DNA from 2 places in the Cupriavidus sp. a3 genome. Region 1 is predicted to be linked to the other one. Evidence: predicted binding sites of a transcription regulator. Region 1 holds the regulator's gene; the other holds the start of a gene.

What was found. Region 1 encodes sigma-54, which starts transcription at its own class of promoters, with help from an activator protein. Its sites were predicted from a motif close to TGGCANGNAANCTGCTTT; they were not measured.
Region 2: ACAD63_RS15795 (circularly permuted type 2 ATP-grasp protein) is a predicted target of sigma-54. The motif match lies at 5,270-5,287, and genes of this name have one in related genera.

What each region holds. Positions count from the first base shown of each region.
Region 1 covers NZ_CP170643.1:4,256,630-4,264,433, reverse strand. The annotation lists gene rapZ (RNase adapter RapZ) at 1-346, opposite strand, end outside; gene ACAD63_RS20290 (PsiF family protein) at 473-805, opposite strand; gene hprK (HPr(Ser) kinase/phosphatase) at 984-1,955, opposite strand; gene ptsN (PTS IIA-like nitrogen regulatory protein PtsN) at 2,035-2,490, opposite strand; gene hpf (ribosome hibernation-promoting factor, HPF/YfiA family) at 2,859-3,209, opposite strand; gene ACAD63_RS20270 (RNA polymerase factor sigma-54) at 3,258-4,736, opposite strand; gene lptB (LPS export ABC transporter ATP-binding protein) at 4,892-5,692, opposite strand; gene lptA (lipopolysaccharide transport periplasmic protein LptA) at 5,761-6,408, opposite strand; gene lptC (LPS export ABC transporter periplasmic protein LptC) at 6,548-7,177, opposite strand; gene ACAD63_RS20250 (KpsF/GutQ family sugar-phosphate isomerase) at 7,221-7,804, opposite strand, start outside.
Region 2 covers NZ_CP170643.1:3,280,981-3,288,784, forward strand. The annotation lists gene ACAD63_RS15775 (alpha/beta fold hydrolase) at 1-665, opposite strand, end outside; gene ACAD63_RS15780 (peptidase) at 677-1,498, opposite strand; gene ACAD63_RS15785 (transglutaminase family protein) at 1,629-2,474, opposite strand; gene ACAD63_RS15790 (alpha-E domain-containing protein) at 2,531-3,484, opposite strand; gene ACAD63_RS15795 (circularly permuted type 2 ATP-grasp protein) at 3,564-5,039, opposite strand; gene ACAD63_RS15800 (gluconokinase) at 5,362-5,847, opposite strand; gene edd (phosphogluconate dehydratase) at 5,902-7,797, opposite strand.

The DNA of each region.
Region 1 (7,804 bases):
GGCTTGCCACGCCACCATCGGTGCGGATCGACAGCGGATGGCGCCGGCGCGTCTCGGAGTAGCGTTGCACCAGCGCGTCCGTGCTGGCCGTCAGGAACAGCACCTCGACCTGGTGCTCGCCGGCGAGCGTGCGCACGGTATCGGGCAACTGGTCGAGCGACTCGCGGCTGCGGATGTCGGTGGCAATGCCCAGGTGCGTATAGCCCTGGCTGGAAAGGTAGCGGGCCAGTTCCGGGATGAACTGCGCCGGCAGGTTGTCCACGCAGTAGTACCCCGCATCTTCGAGGACGTTCAGTGCAACGGACTTGCCGGAACCGGAAATGCCGGTGATGAGGATGATGCGCATAGCAACTGAAGCATAGCATCACGTGATGGCCGCGTCATGACAGCGGGATGACTGCGGACCCGGAAACAACGATGGCGAACCTTGCGGTCCGCCATTGCCGTGGTTTGCTTCGGAAGAAGACCTGCTTCAGGCCGACTTCGACAGGCACTCCTTCATGTACGCCTTGTATTCGTCGCCCTTCTTGCCCTTGCCTTCCTTGCTGCAGGCAGCCATCTTTTCCTGCTGGGTCTTGGGCGTGGCGTCCGGCTTGGCCGACAGGCATTGCTTCATAAACGCCTTGCGCTCGTCGCCCTTCTTGTCGCCGGCCTGCGTATTGCAGGTCTTCATCTTTTCCTGCTGCGCGGTGGGCGCCTTGGCGGCGTCCTTTGCCGGGGCGGCCGGTGCCGACGCCGACTGGGCGAAGGCCACGGATGCCAGCAGCGGGGTGACCAGCGCGCACATCGCGATCAGTTTCTTCATGCTCGCTCTCCTTGGTGTGGAAAACATCACGGCCGCACGGTGTCAGGGGCTCGTGGCGGCCTTGGAATGGGCTCGATGCCCATTACAGCACAAAACGGCAGACCGGACGTCGGCGTTGACGGCGGGGGAGGCCGCCGTTGTAAGCAATTGAAAACGCGTGCGCGGGCAATCAGCCCGCTCAGAGCAGGCGGCCCTGGCCGCGCGAGACCGCATCGGCCTGCATCGCGGCGCGCTGGCGGTCCATGAAATCGCGCAGCGTGTCGATGCCGCGCAGGCGCAGGATGGTGTTGCGCACGGCGGCCTCGACCAGCACGGCGAGGTTGCGGCCGGCCGCCACCTGGATCTTGACCATGTGGATCGGCAGGCCCAGCACGTCGAGGTATTGCGAATCGAGCGGCAGGCGCTCGAACTCGCCGTCGTTGCGGCGCACCAGCTGCACCACCAGCTTGATCTTCATCTTCCGCCGCACCGCGGTCTCGCCGAAGATGGTCTTGATGTCGAGCAGGCCAAGGCCGCGCACTTCGAGCAGGTTCTGCAGCAGCGGCGGGCAACGCCCCTCGATGAAGTCCGGCCCCAGCCGCACGAAGTCGACCGCGTCGTCAGCCACCAGGCCGTGGCCGCGCGAAATCAGTTCCAGGCCCAGTTCGCTCTTGCCCAGGCCCGATTCGCCCATGATCAGCACGCCCATGCCGAGGATGTCGAGGAACACTCCGTGCATGGTCACGCGCGGCGCGGAAATGCGCGACAGGTACAGCCGCAGGTGGTCGATCACCGCGGCCGACGACACCGGCGTGGTGAACAGCGGCGTGGAAGAGCGCGTACAGCGCAGCTCCAGGTCCGGCGGCGGCTCCATGCCGTCGGCCACCACCAGGAAAGGCGGCTCCAGCAGGATCAGCTCGCCCATCTGGCGCTTGCGGATATCGTCGTCCAGCCGCTGGTAGTAGGTGATCTCGGGCTTGCCGAGCACCTGGATGCGGTTGGGGTGGATCAGGTTCAGGTGGCCCACCAGGTCCGCGGCCGAGGTGGCTTCGCGGGCGAATTCCACGTCGAAGGCGCGGTCCGCACCTTCCAGGCCGGCGACCCATGAGAGTTTGAGGTCGGCTGCGTTGTCGTCGAAGATGGACTGGGAGGTGACGCCGGTGAGTTCCATGCGGGTATGACGTGTGGGGCGGTGTGCCAGGCGCTGTGCCTGTCCGGTCTGTGCCGGCCCGTTCAGGTCAATCGGTGAATCAGGGATGCCATTCGGTCAGCAACTGGTGCACGGCTTCGGAAGTGGGCAACGTCGCCAGTCCTTCGCGCATGTCGCGATCCGACAGCAGCTGCGCGATCTCGGACAGGATTTCCAGGTGCTGCTGCGTGGCCTGTTCCGGCACCAGCAGGAAAATCAGCAGCGATACCGGCTTGCCGTCGGGCGATTCGAACGGAATCGGTTCGGCCAGGCGCATGAAGGCGGCCAGCGGCTGCTTGAGCCCCTTGATGCGGCCGTGAGGGATCGCCACGCCGGCGCCAAGTCCGGTGGAGCCCAGTGACTCGCGCGCAAACAGGTTGTCCGTCACGGTGGCGCGCGCCACGCCATGGTTGTTCTCGAAGAGGAGCCCGGCCTGCTCGAACACACGCTTCTTGCTGGTGACGCTGACGTCGAGGGTGATGTTGCCGGGTGGCAGCAATTTGGCCAAACGATTCATGGGCGATGCGCAGGAGTTCAGTTAGCGGGCGGTTCCGCCGTTCCGCCGGGCAGTGTGTGGCTCAGGGGCTGCCGGTCGCCGGCAACGCCGAGGCGTCCGGCCATTATAGAGCAGCAGCCTCCCTGTGATTGTGCAGCGCAGCGCCGCCCGGTTGGCGTCCGCACCTTAACCGGGCGCGGGCAGGATGCGGCCCTGCATGTATGGCGCAGCATACACCCTGCCGCGGCCGTTGCGAACACTCCGTCTCAAACGGGTGACAGGCCCTTTGCGCAGGCGCCACAGCGCCGCAGGCGCAAAAAAGCCGCGCTACGCGCGGCTTGCCTGTTCAGTTTTGATTCAGCGGCCCTCTGCGGGGCCACCGGGCACGCTCATTGCTGCATCTGCGCTGCGGCCATCTGGTACTTGACCGCTTCGCGGTCGTGGCCTTGCACGCGGTCCTTGTAGCGCAGTACCTGACGGTCCAGCTTGTCGACTAGTGCGTCGATCGCTGCATACAGGTCTTCATGATGCGCTTCAACGAAGATGTCCTTGCCCCTGAGATGTAGATTGATTTCCGCATATTGCCGCCTGTCCTTTTCCTTGTGATTGTCGACAGAGAGCAGCACGCTAACGCCAATGACCTGATCGAAATGCCTGACGATTCGCTCCAGCTTCGTTTCCACGTACTCACGCAACGGCGGCGTGATGTCAAGGTGGTGTCCACTGATCTTGAAGTTCATAGCGCTTCTCCTTCTGAAAGAGCCTCACCAGGCAGGCGGTGGGCTCGGCTACAAAGACTTGCGGAGATTCACTGCGGGGATCTTCAGGGCTTCGCGATATTTGGCTACGGTGCGTCGTGCGACAACGAAGCCTTGCTCACCCAGCAGTTCGGCGATGCGACTGTCGGAAAGGGGATTCCTCGGGTCTTCGGCTCCTATCAGTTGCTTGATCAAGGCGCGGATGGCCGTTGATGAAGCCGCGCCACCGGTCTCGGTGGACACGTGGCTGCCGAAGAAGTACTTCAGTTCGAAAGTACCCATCGGCGTTGCCATGTATTTATTGGTCGTCACCCGGGAGATGGTTGACTCGTGTAATCCCAGTGTATCGGCAATCTCCCGCAAAACCAAGGGGCGCATGGCGATTTCGCCGTGCGTGAAAAAGTTCTTTTGACGCTCGACAATGGCCTGCGAGACACGCAGGATCGTGTCGAACCTTTGCTGGATATTCTTGATCAGCCAGCGCGCTTCCTGCAGTTTCTGCTGCAGGCCTGCGGTACCCGACTCGCCCTTGGCGCCGCGCAGGATCTGCGCGTACATGTCATTGATGCGCAGCCGCGGCATCACATCCGGATTGAGCTGCGCGATCCAGCCGCTGCCGCTCTTGCGCACGAACACATCGGGCACGACGAAGTCGGCTTCGGGGCGGCTGTATGCGTGGCCCGGGTAGGGTGCCAGCGAGCGGATCAGTTCATGCGCGGCCTTGAGTGCAGGCTCGTCTACCTGCAGCGCTTTTTTCAGGCGCGTGTAGTCGCGCACGGCCAGCAGCTCGAGGTGGTTATGCACGATGTTCAGCGCCAGCTCGCGCTGCGGATGCTGCAGCCGGCGCAATTGCAGGCCCAGGCACTCGGCCGCGTTGCGCGCGCCGACGCCCGGCGGGTCGAAGCTCTGCAGCAGCGTCAGCATCGCTTGTACTTCCTCGATCTCGAATTCGAGTTCTTCGGGCAGTTCGGCGCAGATCTCTTCGAGCGTCGCGCTCAGGTAGCCGTCGTCGTCGAGCGATTCGATCAGGAAGATGGCCAGGCCCTTGTCGCGCACCGAGATCTTCAGCGGCGTGAGCTGTTCCATCAGGTATTCGCGCAGCGTGGGCTCGGCCTCACGCAGCTGCATCGGCGTCTTCTCGTCTTCGTCGCCTTGCGGGCGGCGCGCGAAATCGTCGAGGCTCCAGTCGCCGCCATAGTCGTCGCCGCTGTTGCTGTCGCCGTAGCTGTCGTCATCGCCCGCGCCCTCGGCGCGCGCCTCGCCGTTGCCTTGCGGTTCGGCCGGTGCCGGCGCGGGCGCGCTCTGCAGGTTGACCGAGCCATCGGCGGCCACGCGCAGCGGGCTTTCGATCCAGTCGTTCTCGCGTTCGAGCAGGGGGTTTTCCGTGAGCGCCTGTTCGACTTCCTGCTGCAATTCCAGCGTCGAAAGCTGCAACAGCCTGATCGACTGCTGCAGTTGCGGCGTCAGTGCCAGGTGCTGGGAGAGGCGGAGCTGTAGCGACGGTTTCATGCGACCTATTTTATGCGCATCTTTCCGTTGTTGGAACGGAAATTGCTATCGATGTCGCGGCTTGATCGACGCCGGCAGTGGGCTGTCCCACATGCAGATGATGGGGGTGAAACCAGGCAGAATCAATGGCCTGCCGCCGCGGGCAGGCCAGTACATCACATGCGGAAGTTTTCGCCCAGGTAGACGCGCCGCACCGATTCGTTGGCGATGATCTCTTCGGGCCGCCCGGCGGCAAGCACGGTGCCTTCGCTGATGATGTACGCGTGGTCGCAGATGCCAAGCGTCTCGCGCACGTTGTGGTCGGTGATCAGCACGCCGATGTTGCGCGCCTTCAGGAAGCTGACGATGCGCTGGATCTCGCCCACTGCGATCGGGTCCACGCCGGCGAACGGTTCATCCAGCAGGATGAAGCGCGGCGACGATGCCAGCGCGCGCGCGATTTCCACGCGGCGGCGTTCGCCGCCCGACAGCGACAGCGCCGGGTTGTTGCGCAGGTGCGCGATCTGCAGGTCGTCGAGCAGCGCGTCGAGCCTGCGGTCGATCTCGGCCCTGGCCAGCGGCTTGCCGTTTTCCACCTGCAGCTCGAGCACGGCGCGGATGTTTTCCTCGACGTTGAGCTTGCGGAAGACCGATGCTTCCTGCGGCAGGTAAGACAGGCCCATGCGCGCGCGTTCGTGGATCGGCAGGCCGCTGATGTGGTCGCCGTCGAGCACGATATCGCCCTCGTCCAGGTTCACCAGCCCCACGATCATGTAGAACGAGGTGGTCTTGCCCGCGCCGTTGGGGCCGAGCAGGCCAACCACTTCGCCGCTCTTCACGTCCAGCGAGACATCCTTGACCACCGTGCGCGAGCCATAGCGCTTCTTCAGGTGGCGCACGACCAGCGTGCTGCCGCCTTCGAGGACGGCCGTGGCTTGGACGGAAGGCTTTTCGGCGATGGTGGCGGTATCGGTCATTGGCAGTCTGGCGTTCAGCGTTTCAGGCGGGGAGGCGGTCCTTGCAAGGCATCGGTCCCCGCGAGGCGTCAGGGTTTGTTGGCGGGCGCGGGCGCCGGCTTCAGGTCCAGCGGCGAGCCGCTGCCCGAACCCTGCGCATTCGGGTTCTGCCGCGGCGACAGCACCGCGCGCACGCGGCCCGACGGATTGGCGGCCGAGGTGTTGTCGCTGCCGCCGGCAGCGGTGTAAAACTCCTTGCGGCTGTCGTAGGTCAGCACCGCGCCGCGGATCTCGTCGAGCATCTTGGCGCCCTGCAGGCGCGCCATGCGCGCGTTGCCGATCAGCTTGGACAGCTCCTGCTTGCCGTCGTATTCGATGCGGTCGCCCCAGCCGTCGATGTATTCGTCGACGCCCTCGCGCTTCTGCCGGATATAGGCCTGCTTGCCAGCCTTGGCGGTGGCCACCGCGAACTGGTAGCCCTCGGGGTCGGTGCGCAGCTCGGCCGCATCCGACTTCAGGATCATCGTGCCCTTGGTCAGCACCACGTTGCCGGTCAGCGTATAGATCTGCTTGACGTCGTCGTAGCTGGCGTTGTCGGCCTCGAGCACCATCGGCTTGTCGCGGTCCGCGCGCTCGGCCAGCGCGGGCTGGGCCAGCAGCAGGCCGATGGCCATGGCCGTGGCGAGCAGGGCCGGGGCGGCGTGTCGGCGGGACGAAGTCGTCAGGGATGCAGTCATGTTGGCAGCGGTGGCTAGAGGGCGTGGTGGTGCGGGTTAGGCCGGGTTATGCGGGTTATGCGGGTTATGCGGGTCTTGCGGGGCAGGCAGGGCGCGCAGCGTTATTGCCGTTGCGCGGCGGCCGGCCGCGCGGGCCGGGTCAGCGTCCCGGCGTACGGCCCGGAGACGGCCCGGTGACGATGGTGCCGCGTACATTGCCGAGCAATTGTACTTCGCGGGTGACGTTGTTGAAGATCAGCCCGTTCGCGGTCATCACCGAGGGTCCGCGCGTCAGCTTTACCGGCTTGTCGGTCTTGACGATGTCGTCATTGACCAGCAGCTGGAAATAGCTCGACGCGGCGGTCAGCTGCGGATCCTTGGAGGCGTCGGCGCCCTGCTGGCGCAGCACATGGCCGTTGCCGTACAGGTCGATCACCGAGCCTTCGGCGTTCATGCGGCCAAGGTCGGCCCGTGCCGTCACCGGCGGACGGTCCGGTTCATAGGCGCGCAGCGCGGGGCGCGTGACCTCGTAGGTCTGGTCGTCCTCGAAGTGGACCATGCGTTCGCCGGTGAAGCGGATCTTGGTGCTGCCGTCCTGCGCCAGTTCCGTGGCCGAAAAACGGTCCATGAAATAGTCCGGCTCGTGCTTCTTGGTCGCCTGCGTGTCCTGGCTTTCCTTGGGCGAGTTGATCTGCACCAGCCAGAAGGTGCTGCCGGCGACGAAGGCCATCAGCAGCAGCGGCAGCAGGCGCATGACGATGCCGCTGAGGGAGGCGATGAGTGCCTGCATGGTGTGCTTGTTGGTGTGCTTGTCGGTGCTTCTCGCGCCCCGTTCAGATGACCTTGGCGCGGGTCAGGTCGTGGATATGCAGCGCACCGACCAGGCGCCCGTCGTCGTCGACCACCAGCAACTGGTTGATGCGGTTGGCTTCCATGACCTGCACCGCCTCGACGGCCAGCTGGCTCTGGTTGACCACATGCGGGTTGCGGTGCATGACCTCGCCGATGGGAACGGTCTTCCAGTCGCGCGGGGTTTCCAGCAGGCGGCGCAGGTCGCCGTCGGTGAAGACGCCGATGGCACGGCCGTCGGGATCGACCACAGCGGTCATGGCCATGCCCTTGCGCGTGATTTCCATCAGCGCCTGGGCCAGCGGGGTGTTTTCGCGGACTTCGGGCACCGCGTTGCCGGTGCGCATGACGTCGAGCACATGGGTCAGCAGCTTGCGGCCGAGCGCGCCGCCCGGGTGCGAGCGGGCGAAGTCTTCTTCGCCGAAGCCGCGCGCGTCCAGCACCGCCACCGCCAGCGCATCGCCCAGCGCCAGCGCGGCGGTGGTGCTTGCCGTTGGCGCCAGGTTGAGCGGGCAGGCTTCCTTTTCCACGCCCGCGTCGAGGTGCGCGTCGGCCAGCTTGGCGAGGT
Region 2 (7,804 bases), 980 kb from region 1:
CACTGGCGCACCTCGCGCGAGCGCGTACCGGCGACAAAGCCGACCGGCACCGGCGCGCCCCGCCTGAGCTTGCGCCCCAGGCTGGTAGGCAGCGTGCGGTAGATCGAGTACTCGACCTCGCGGTCGAAGCGCAGGCGCCGCTCGTTGCCCTTGCCGGTCGGCTCGGTGCCATGGAGCGCATAGTCGCGCAGCACCTCCTGGTCCCACACGGCAAAATTCGGCTTGCCGCGGAAGTGCTGCCACACGGCCTCGGCATCGGGCCAGTGCGTGCGCCGGTTCTTCGTCACCGCCGCCGGGCCGGGCTTTTCGTCGATGCCGAGCACCTGCGCCGTCTTCAGCAGCGAGGCGCGCCAGCCGGCAATGATCGGCGAATCCAGCATCACCACGCCGCGCACCCATTCGGGCCGGCGCAGCGCCGCCATCATCGACAGGAAGCCGCCCAGCGAATGGCCCACCAGCCAGACCGGCTCGCGGTACTGGCGCCCCACTTCCTCGAGCAGTTCTTCCACCAGATGCGGCCAGCCACGCGTGACCGGAAACTGGGGCCGGTGGCCGTAACGGTCCACGGCGCGGAACTCGAACTCGCCGTCCAGTTCGCCGAACAGCTTGCGGTACGTCGTGACCGGAAAGCCGTTGGCATGTGAAAAATGGATGATCTCGCGCACCGCCCCGCCCCTCATTCCTGGGTGCGGGAGGGATTGCGCCTGGCGCGCACGGGCTGGCCCCAGCAGTCGCCCTCGCCGCTGCGCGCCAGCGGGAAGTCGGCCGGCAGGGCCGGGTCCCATTCGGGGTTGTGGATTTCGCCGAACACCTGGCGCAGCCGGTGGCCCCAGGTATCGCGGATCATGCGGAAATAGGCGTTGCGCTCGTCGATGTTGACGAAGCGCGTCACGCGCAGCGAATCCGCCTCGTAGACCAGCAGGTCCAGCGGCAAACCCACTGAAATATTGGACTTCAGCGTCGAATCCATCGAGATCAGCGCGCATTTCGCGCCCTCGGCCAGCGGCAGCGACGGATGCACGACGCGGTCGATGATGGGCTTGCCGTACTTGGCCTCGCCGATCTGGAAATAACAGTTTTCCGGCGTGGCTTCGACGAAGTTGCCGGCAGCATAGATGTTGAACAGCCGCACCCGCTCGCCGCGGACCTGGCCGCCGAAGATCAGGCTGACGTTGAATTCGATGCCGGCATCGCGCAGCGCATGCGCGTCGCGCTTGTGCACCTGGCGCACCGCGTCACCGACGATGGACGCGGCTTCGAACATGTCCCGCGCGTTCCACAACGAGCGCTTGTCGTCGTGGTTCTCCGCCAGGATCTGGCGCACCGACTGGCTGATGGCGAGGTTGCCCGCGGTCATCAGCACCATCACGCGGTCGCCTGGCTCTTCGAACACGGTCATCTTGCGTGCCGTCGAGATGGCGTCCACCCCGGCGTTGGTGCGGGAATCGGACAGGAATACCAGGCCGGCATCCAGCCGCATGGCTACACAGTACGTCATGGTCTTGTTCTGGTGTTCTTGTCGGACGGCCGGGAGTGGCCGGCCGGAGGGCTGCATTAACGGATTCTAGCGCCGCTGCCGTGTCTCGGTGCCGGTTCTGGAATGTGGCACCTAATTGGCGCGGCCGAAGCTAGACCGGATCGGCAAGCGGCGTGATCACGACATTGACCTCGAGCGTCTCGCCGGCACCGCCCTCCAGGATGCCCCGGACCGGTGCGGCAGACTGGTAGTCGCGCCCCACGGCGAGGCGGACATGGCGCTCGTCGGTGAGGCAGCCGTGGGTGATGTCGATGCTGCACCAGATCTCGCGCTGGGGATCCAGACAAACGTCGGCCCATGCATGGCTGGCCAGTTCGGTCGCGGCGGGATCGTAGAAGTAGCCGCTCACATAGCGCGCCGGCACACCGAGCGCGCGGCATACCGCCACCATCACTTGCGCCTGATCCTGGCACACGCCGCTGCCCAGGCCGAACGCCTCGGCGGCTGAAGTCCCGACATCGGTGGTATTGGGCTTGTAGCGGACGCGTTCGCCGATGGCCTGGGCCAGCGCCAGCAACGCGGGAATTTCATGGCCCGAGGCCAGGAAAGGCGCGGCGAAGGCCTGCATCTCGCGCGGCGCCGTGGTCAGCGGCGTGCTGCCGAGGAAGTACAGCGGCGACACGCGCGATTCGCCGGCCGGCGGCGCATCGCAGAAGGCATGGTGGCCGTCGCGGTCGAGGTCGCCATGCGGAGGCAGCACTTCCACTTCGCCGCTGGCTTCGATGGCAATGGTGTCCGCCGGGCCCGCCACGGTGAAGTTGTGCACGATGTTACCGAAGCCGTCGCACGCCGCCGACGGGTTGCCCGGCGTGCTCAGCTGCCAGCTGTGCACGGTCTGCAGCGGGCCCGAGCGCGGCTCGAGCCGCAGCTCGTGCACGCTGCGGCGCACCGGCTCGGCATAGCGGTAGACAGTATGGTGGTGGATCTTGTATTTCACGGTATCAGGGCGCGGCGCGGCGGCGGCAGCACATGGTCGTTGCCGGTGCGCCCATGTCAGGCCGCCTGCAGCGGTACCAGGAAGTCCCGGCTGATGCCATTGCCGAGATCGCCGATGCGCTCCAGGAAGCTGGTCAGGTACGCATGCAGGCCGACGGCAAAGATGTCGTCGATGCGCGCGTATTTCAGGTCGGCGTGGAGTTTACCAGCCTGCCGCTCGGTCTCCGCCGACTGCTGGTTGCGCACCATGGCCAGGATCGTCACCACCTCGTCCATGCTCGACACCAGCGAGCGCGGCATGTCGGGGCGCAGCACCAGCAGTTCGGCCACGCGCTGTGGCGTGACCACCGCGCGATACACCTTGCGGTAGACCTCGAAGCCGGACACCGAGCGCAGCACCGCAGCCCAGTGGTAGAAGTCGTTCTGCTCGCGGTTGGGATCGCTGTCGTCACTGCCCGAGGCCTGGAACTTGACGTCGAGGATCCGCGCGGTATTGTCGGCGCGCTCCAGGAAGGTGCCCAGCCGCATGAAGTGAAAGGCATCGTCCTTGAGCATGGTGCCGAACTGCACGCCGCGCGCCAGGTGCGAGCGGAACTTGACCCATTCGAAGAAGCTCGACGGGTCTTCCCTGAGTACGCCGTCGGCGATCATGCGCTGCACGTCGAGCCAGGTCGTGTTGACGGTTTCCCAGACTTCGGTGGTCAGCGAGCCGCGCACCGCGCGCGCGTTCTCGCGTGCCGCGCGCAGGCAACTCATGATCGACGACACATTGGTCATGTCGCGCACCATGAAGTCGATCACGTCGTCGCGCGACAGCAGGCCGTACTTGTGGTCGAAGGCCTGCGTCAGCTCCGAGATATCGAGCATCGCCCACCAGCCCTGCTCGGCCACCTCGGCCGACTGCGGCAGCAGCGAGGTCTGGTAGTTGACGTCGAGCATCCGTGCGGTGTTTTCCGCGCGCTCGGTGTAGCGGGCCATCCAGAACAGGTGGTCGGCGGTACGGCTCAGCATGTGGGCTCTCCTGGCATGGCAGCGGCGGTGTTGATCGCGGTGTTGCTCGCGGTCTTGATCGCGTGAGGGGCTGTCGTCGTCATCGTTCGAGCACCCAGGTGTCCTTGGTGCCGCCCCCTTGCGAGGAATTGACCACCAGCGAGCCCTCGCGCAGCGCCACGCGCGTGAGCCCGCCGGGCACCATGCGCACCTCCTTGCCCGACAGCACGAACGGGCGCAGGTCGATATGGCGCGGGGCGATGCCCGACTCCACATAGGTCGGGCAGGTCGACAGCGCCAGCGTCGGCTGCGCGATGTACTGCTCGGGCCTGGCCTTGACCACCTCGCGGAAGGCATCGATCTCGGCGCGCGTCGCGGCCGGACCCACCAGCATGCCGTAGCCGCCGGCGCCGTGGGTTTCCTTGACCACCAGCTCTTGCATATGGTCGAGCACGTACTGCAGGTCGTCGGGACGCCGGCACATGTAGGTGGGTACGTTGTTGAGGATGACCTCTTCGCCGAGGTAGAAGCGGATCATGTCGGGCACGTACGGATAGATCGACTTGTCGTCCGCCACGCCGGTGCCGATCGCATTGCAGATGGTCACGTTGCCGGCACGGTAGACCGACAGCAGCCCGGCCGCGCCAAGCGCGGAATCGTGCCGGAACACCAGCGGGTCGAGGAAGTCGTCGTCGACGCGCCGGTAGATCACGTCGATGCGCTGCGGTCCCTGCGTGGTGCGCATGAACAGGTGGTCGTCCTCGACGAACAGGTCGCTGCCTTCGACCAGTTCAACGCCCATCTGCTGCGCCAGGAAGGCGTGCTCGAAGTACGCCGAGTTATACATGCCCGGAGTCAGCACCACCACCGTGGGATCGGCGATCGCCTGCGGCGATACGCCGCGCAGCATGTCGAGCAGCAGGTCGGGATAGTGCGCCACCGGCGCGACGCGGTTGCGTGCGAACAGGTCCGGGAACAGCCGCATCATCATCTTGCGGTTTTCCAGCATGTACGACACGCCGGAGGGCACGCGCAGGTTGTCTTCCAGCACGTAGAACTCGCCCTCGCCGGCACGCACCACGTCGATGCCGGCCACGTGCGCATAGATGTCGTGCGGCACGGTGACGCCGAGCATCTCGGGTCGGTACTGGGCGTTGTTGTAGATCTGATCGGGCGGGATCACGCCGGCCCGGATGATGTCCTGGCCGTGGTAGATGTCGTGGATGAACCGGTTCAGCGCAGCCACGCGCTGGCGCAGGCCTTTTTCCAGCAGCGCCCATTCGCTGGCCGGGAAGATGCGCGGGATCACGTCGAACGGGATGGTGCGCTCGGTGCCGCTGTTGGCTTCGTCCTTGTCGCCATAGACGGCAAAGGTAATGCCCACGCGCCGGAAGATCAGGTCCGCCTCGGCCCGCTTGTTGTCCATGGTGCCGCCGGACTGCCGCGCCAGCCAGTCAGCGAAATGCCGGTAATGCGGGCGTACCGCCCCGTCGGGCAATGCCTGCCCTGCCTGGATGACCGTGGGCGCCCCGTCGGCGCGCCAGTCCAGCATCTCGTCGAAAAACCGCCCTGCCATGATGGCCGTTCCTCCATGTAGTGGGCGTCGGGTGCTGCCACTGCCCCGCATCCGGCCGCCCTGGTTTGACCTGGCTGTCCTGCCACAAGCCCGCCGCGTTATTGCCTCGGGGCCCGGGAGGGTCTCCGATGGCATTGGCGCGGCGATACTGTCGAGTCACTGGCCCTTTCAGCATACCTGTACCGGCGAAAGCCGCAAGCTGGCGAATCCTGGCCGGCACGGAAAGTGAGCTAGCAAGATGTCTGCCAGCGCACGCAAAAACGGCCGCCGGCGAGGCTGGCGGCCGTCATTGCGATGGCGCGGTGGATCGCGGGCGAAAGGCTCAGCGAGCGGAAGCCTGCAGGATGGTGTCCACCAGGACTTCGGGCGACTGGCGGATATCGAGCTCCAGCGCGTCGCGCGGCGCTTCCAGCGTATCGAACTGGCTCTGCAGCAGCTCGGGATTGAAGAAGTGGTCGCTGCGGGCGGACAGGCGCCCGGCGATCAGTGCGGCATCGCCCTTCATGTGGACGAAGGTCACGCCGCCGTCTGGCGGCGTGAGCCGGTCGCGGTACGCCTGGCGCAGGGCCGAGCAAGTGAACACGTGGGTCCGGCCTTCGGCGCGCGCCGTGTCGATGGCGGCGCGCATCGCCGCCAGCCAGGGCCAGCGGTCTTCGTCGGTCAGCGGGATGCCCGCGTGCATCTTGGCCTTGTTGGCCTCGCTGTGGAATTCGTCCGCGTCATGGAAGCCGCAGCCCAGGCGCTGCGCCAGCAGCTGGCCGACCGTGGTCTTGCCGCTGCCGGAAACGCCCATCAGGATATAGATCATGTCTGCTCCGTCGGTCTTGGTATCGTCTTGCTGTCGTGAGGCAGGTGCGCAAGGCTATTGTGCGACGGTTTGCGCCGCCACGGCAGCGGCGGATGCGCCTGGCGCGGCGCCGGCATCCGCTTCGGACAGGTCGAGTGCGCTGCCCCCCTCTTCCGCGATGCGCGCATGGCGCCGGAACGAGCCAAACAGGCCGCGCCCGAGGCTGAACCGGGCAAAATCGTCGGCCGGGGCCGGCGCCGGCTCGCGCGCCGCGAACTCGCCCTCGTCGCCCAGCCATTGCAGCACGCCGGCGACCGCGTCGACGCGGATGCGGTCGCCGTCGCGCACGCGGGCCAGCGCGCCGCCGGCCAGTGCCTCAGGGCCGACGTGGATCACCGCAGGCACCTTGCCCGACGCGCCCGACATGCGCCCGTCGGTCACCAGCGCCACCTTGTGGCCGGCGTCCTGCAGCGCGCCCAGCACCGGCGTCAGGCGGTGCAGCTCGGGCATGCCGTTGGCGTTCGGCCCCTGGAAGCGGACCACGGCGACCAGGTCGCCATTCAGTTCGCCGGCATCGAACGCGGCCTGCAGCGCTTCCTGCGCATCGAAGACGCGCACCGGCGCCTCAACCACGCGATGCTCGGGCGCCACGGCCGAGACCTTGATCACACCGCGGCCCAGGTTGCCCTGCATCAGCCGCAGCCCGCCTTCGGGCGAGAACGGCGCCGCGGCGCTGGCAACGACCTGGGCGTCGCCGCTTGCCGTCGCCCCCTCGCGCCATTGCAGCACGCTATCGCGCATCACCGGCTCCTGCGTGTAGCGCGCCAGGCCCGGGCCCGCGACGGTCTGCACGTCCTCATGCAGCAGCCCGGCCTGCAGCAGCTCGCGGATAATCAGCCCGGCCCCGCCGGCGGCATGGAAGTGGTTCACGTCGGCGGAGCCGTTCGGGTACACCCGCGCCAGCAGCGGCGTGATGCGCGACAGTCGGTCGAAGTCGTCCCAGTCGATGATGATGCCGGCGGCGCGCGCCATGGCCACCAGGTGGATGGTGTGGTTGGTCGAGCCGCCTGTCGCCAGCAGGCCGACCATGGCGTTGGCCACGGCGCGCTCGTCGACGATGCGCGCCAGCGGCAGGTAGTCGCTGCCGCGCGCACTCAGCGCAATCGCGCGCTGCGCCGCCGCGGCCGTCAGCGCATCGCGCAGGCCGCTGTCCGGGTGGACGAAGGCCGCGCCGGGCAGGTGCAGGCCCATGATCTCCATCAGGAACTGGTTGCTGTTGGCGGTGCCATAGAAGGTGCAGGTGCCGGCCCCGTGGTAGGCCTGGCATTCGGCCTCGAGCAGCGCATCGCGGCCAACCTGGCCGGTGGCGTAAAGCTGGCGCACGCGCGCCTTCTCCTTGTTGGACAGGCCGGTGGCCATCGGGCCCGCCGGCACGAACACTACCGGCAGGTGGCCGAACTGCAGCGCGCCCATCAGCAGGCCCGGCACGATCTTGTCGCACACGCCCAGCATCAGCGCCGCATCGAAGGTGTTGTGCGACAACGCGATGGCCGTGCCCATGGCAATCGCATCGCGCGAGAACAGCGACAGCTCCATGCCGGCGTTGCCCTGCGTGATGCCATCGCACATCGCCGGCACGCCGCCCGCCACCTGCGCCACGGCCCCGACCGCGCGCGCGGCTTCGCGGATGACGCCGGGGTAGCGCTCATAGGGCTGGTGCGCCGACAGCATGTCGTTGTACGCGGTGACGATGCCGAGATTGGGCGCATGGTCGACGCGCAGCTTCAGCTTGTCGTTGGCTGGCAGTGCGGCGAAGCCGTGCGCCAGGTTGGCGCAGGACATGCCGCGCAGCGGTCCCAGCTCGGCTTGCGCACGCTCGCAGCGTGCAAGGTAGGCGGCACGGCTGGCGCGGCTGCGGGCAACGATGCGTTCGGTGACGGCCAACAGCTCGGCATGGACGGCAATGGGCATGGCGGAG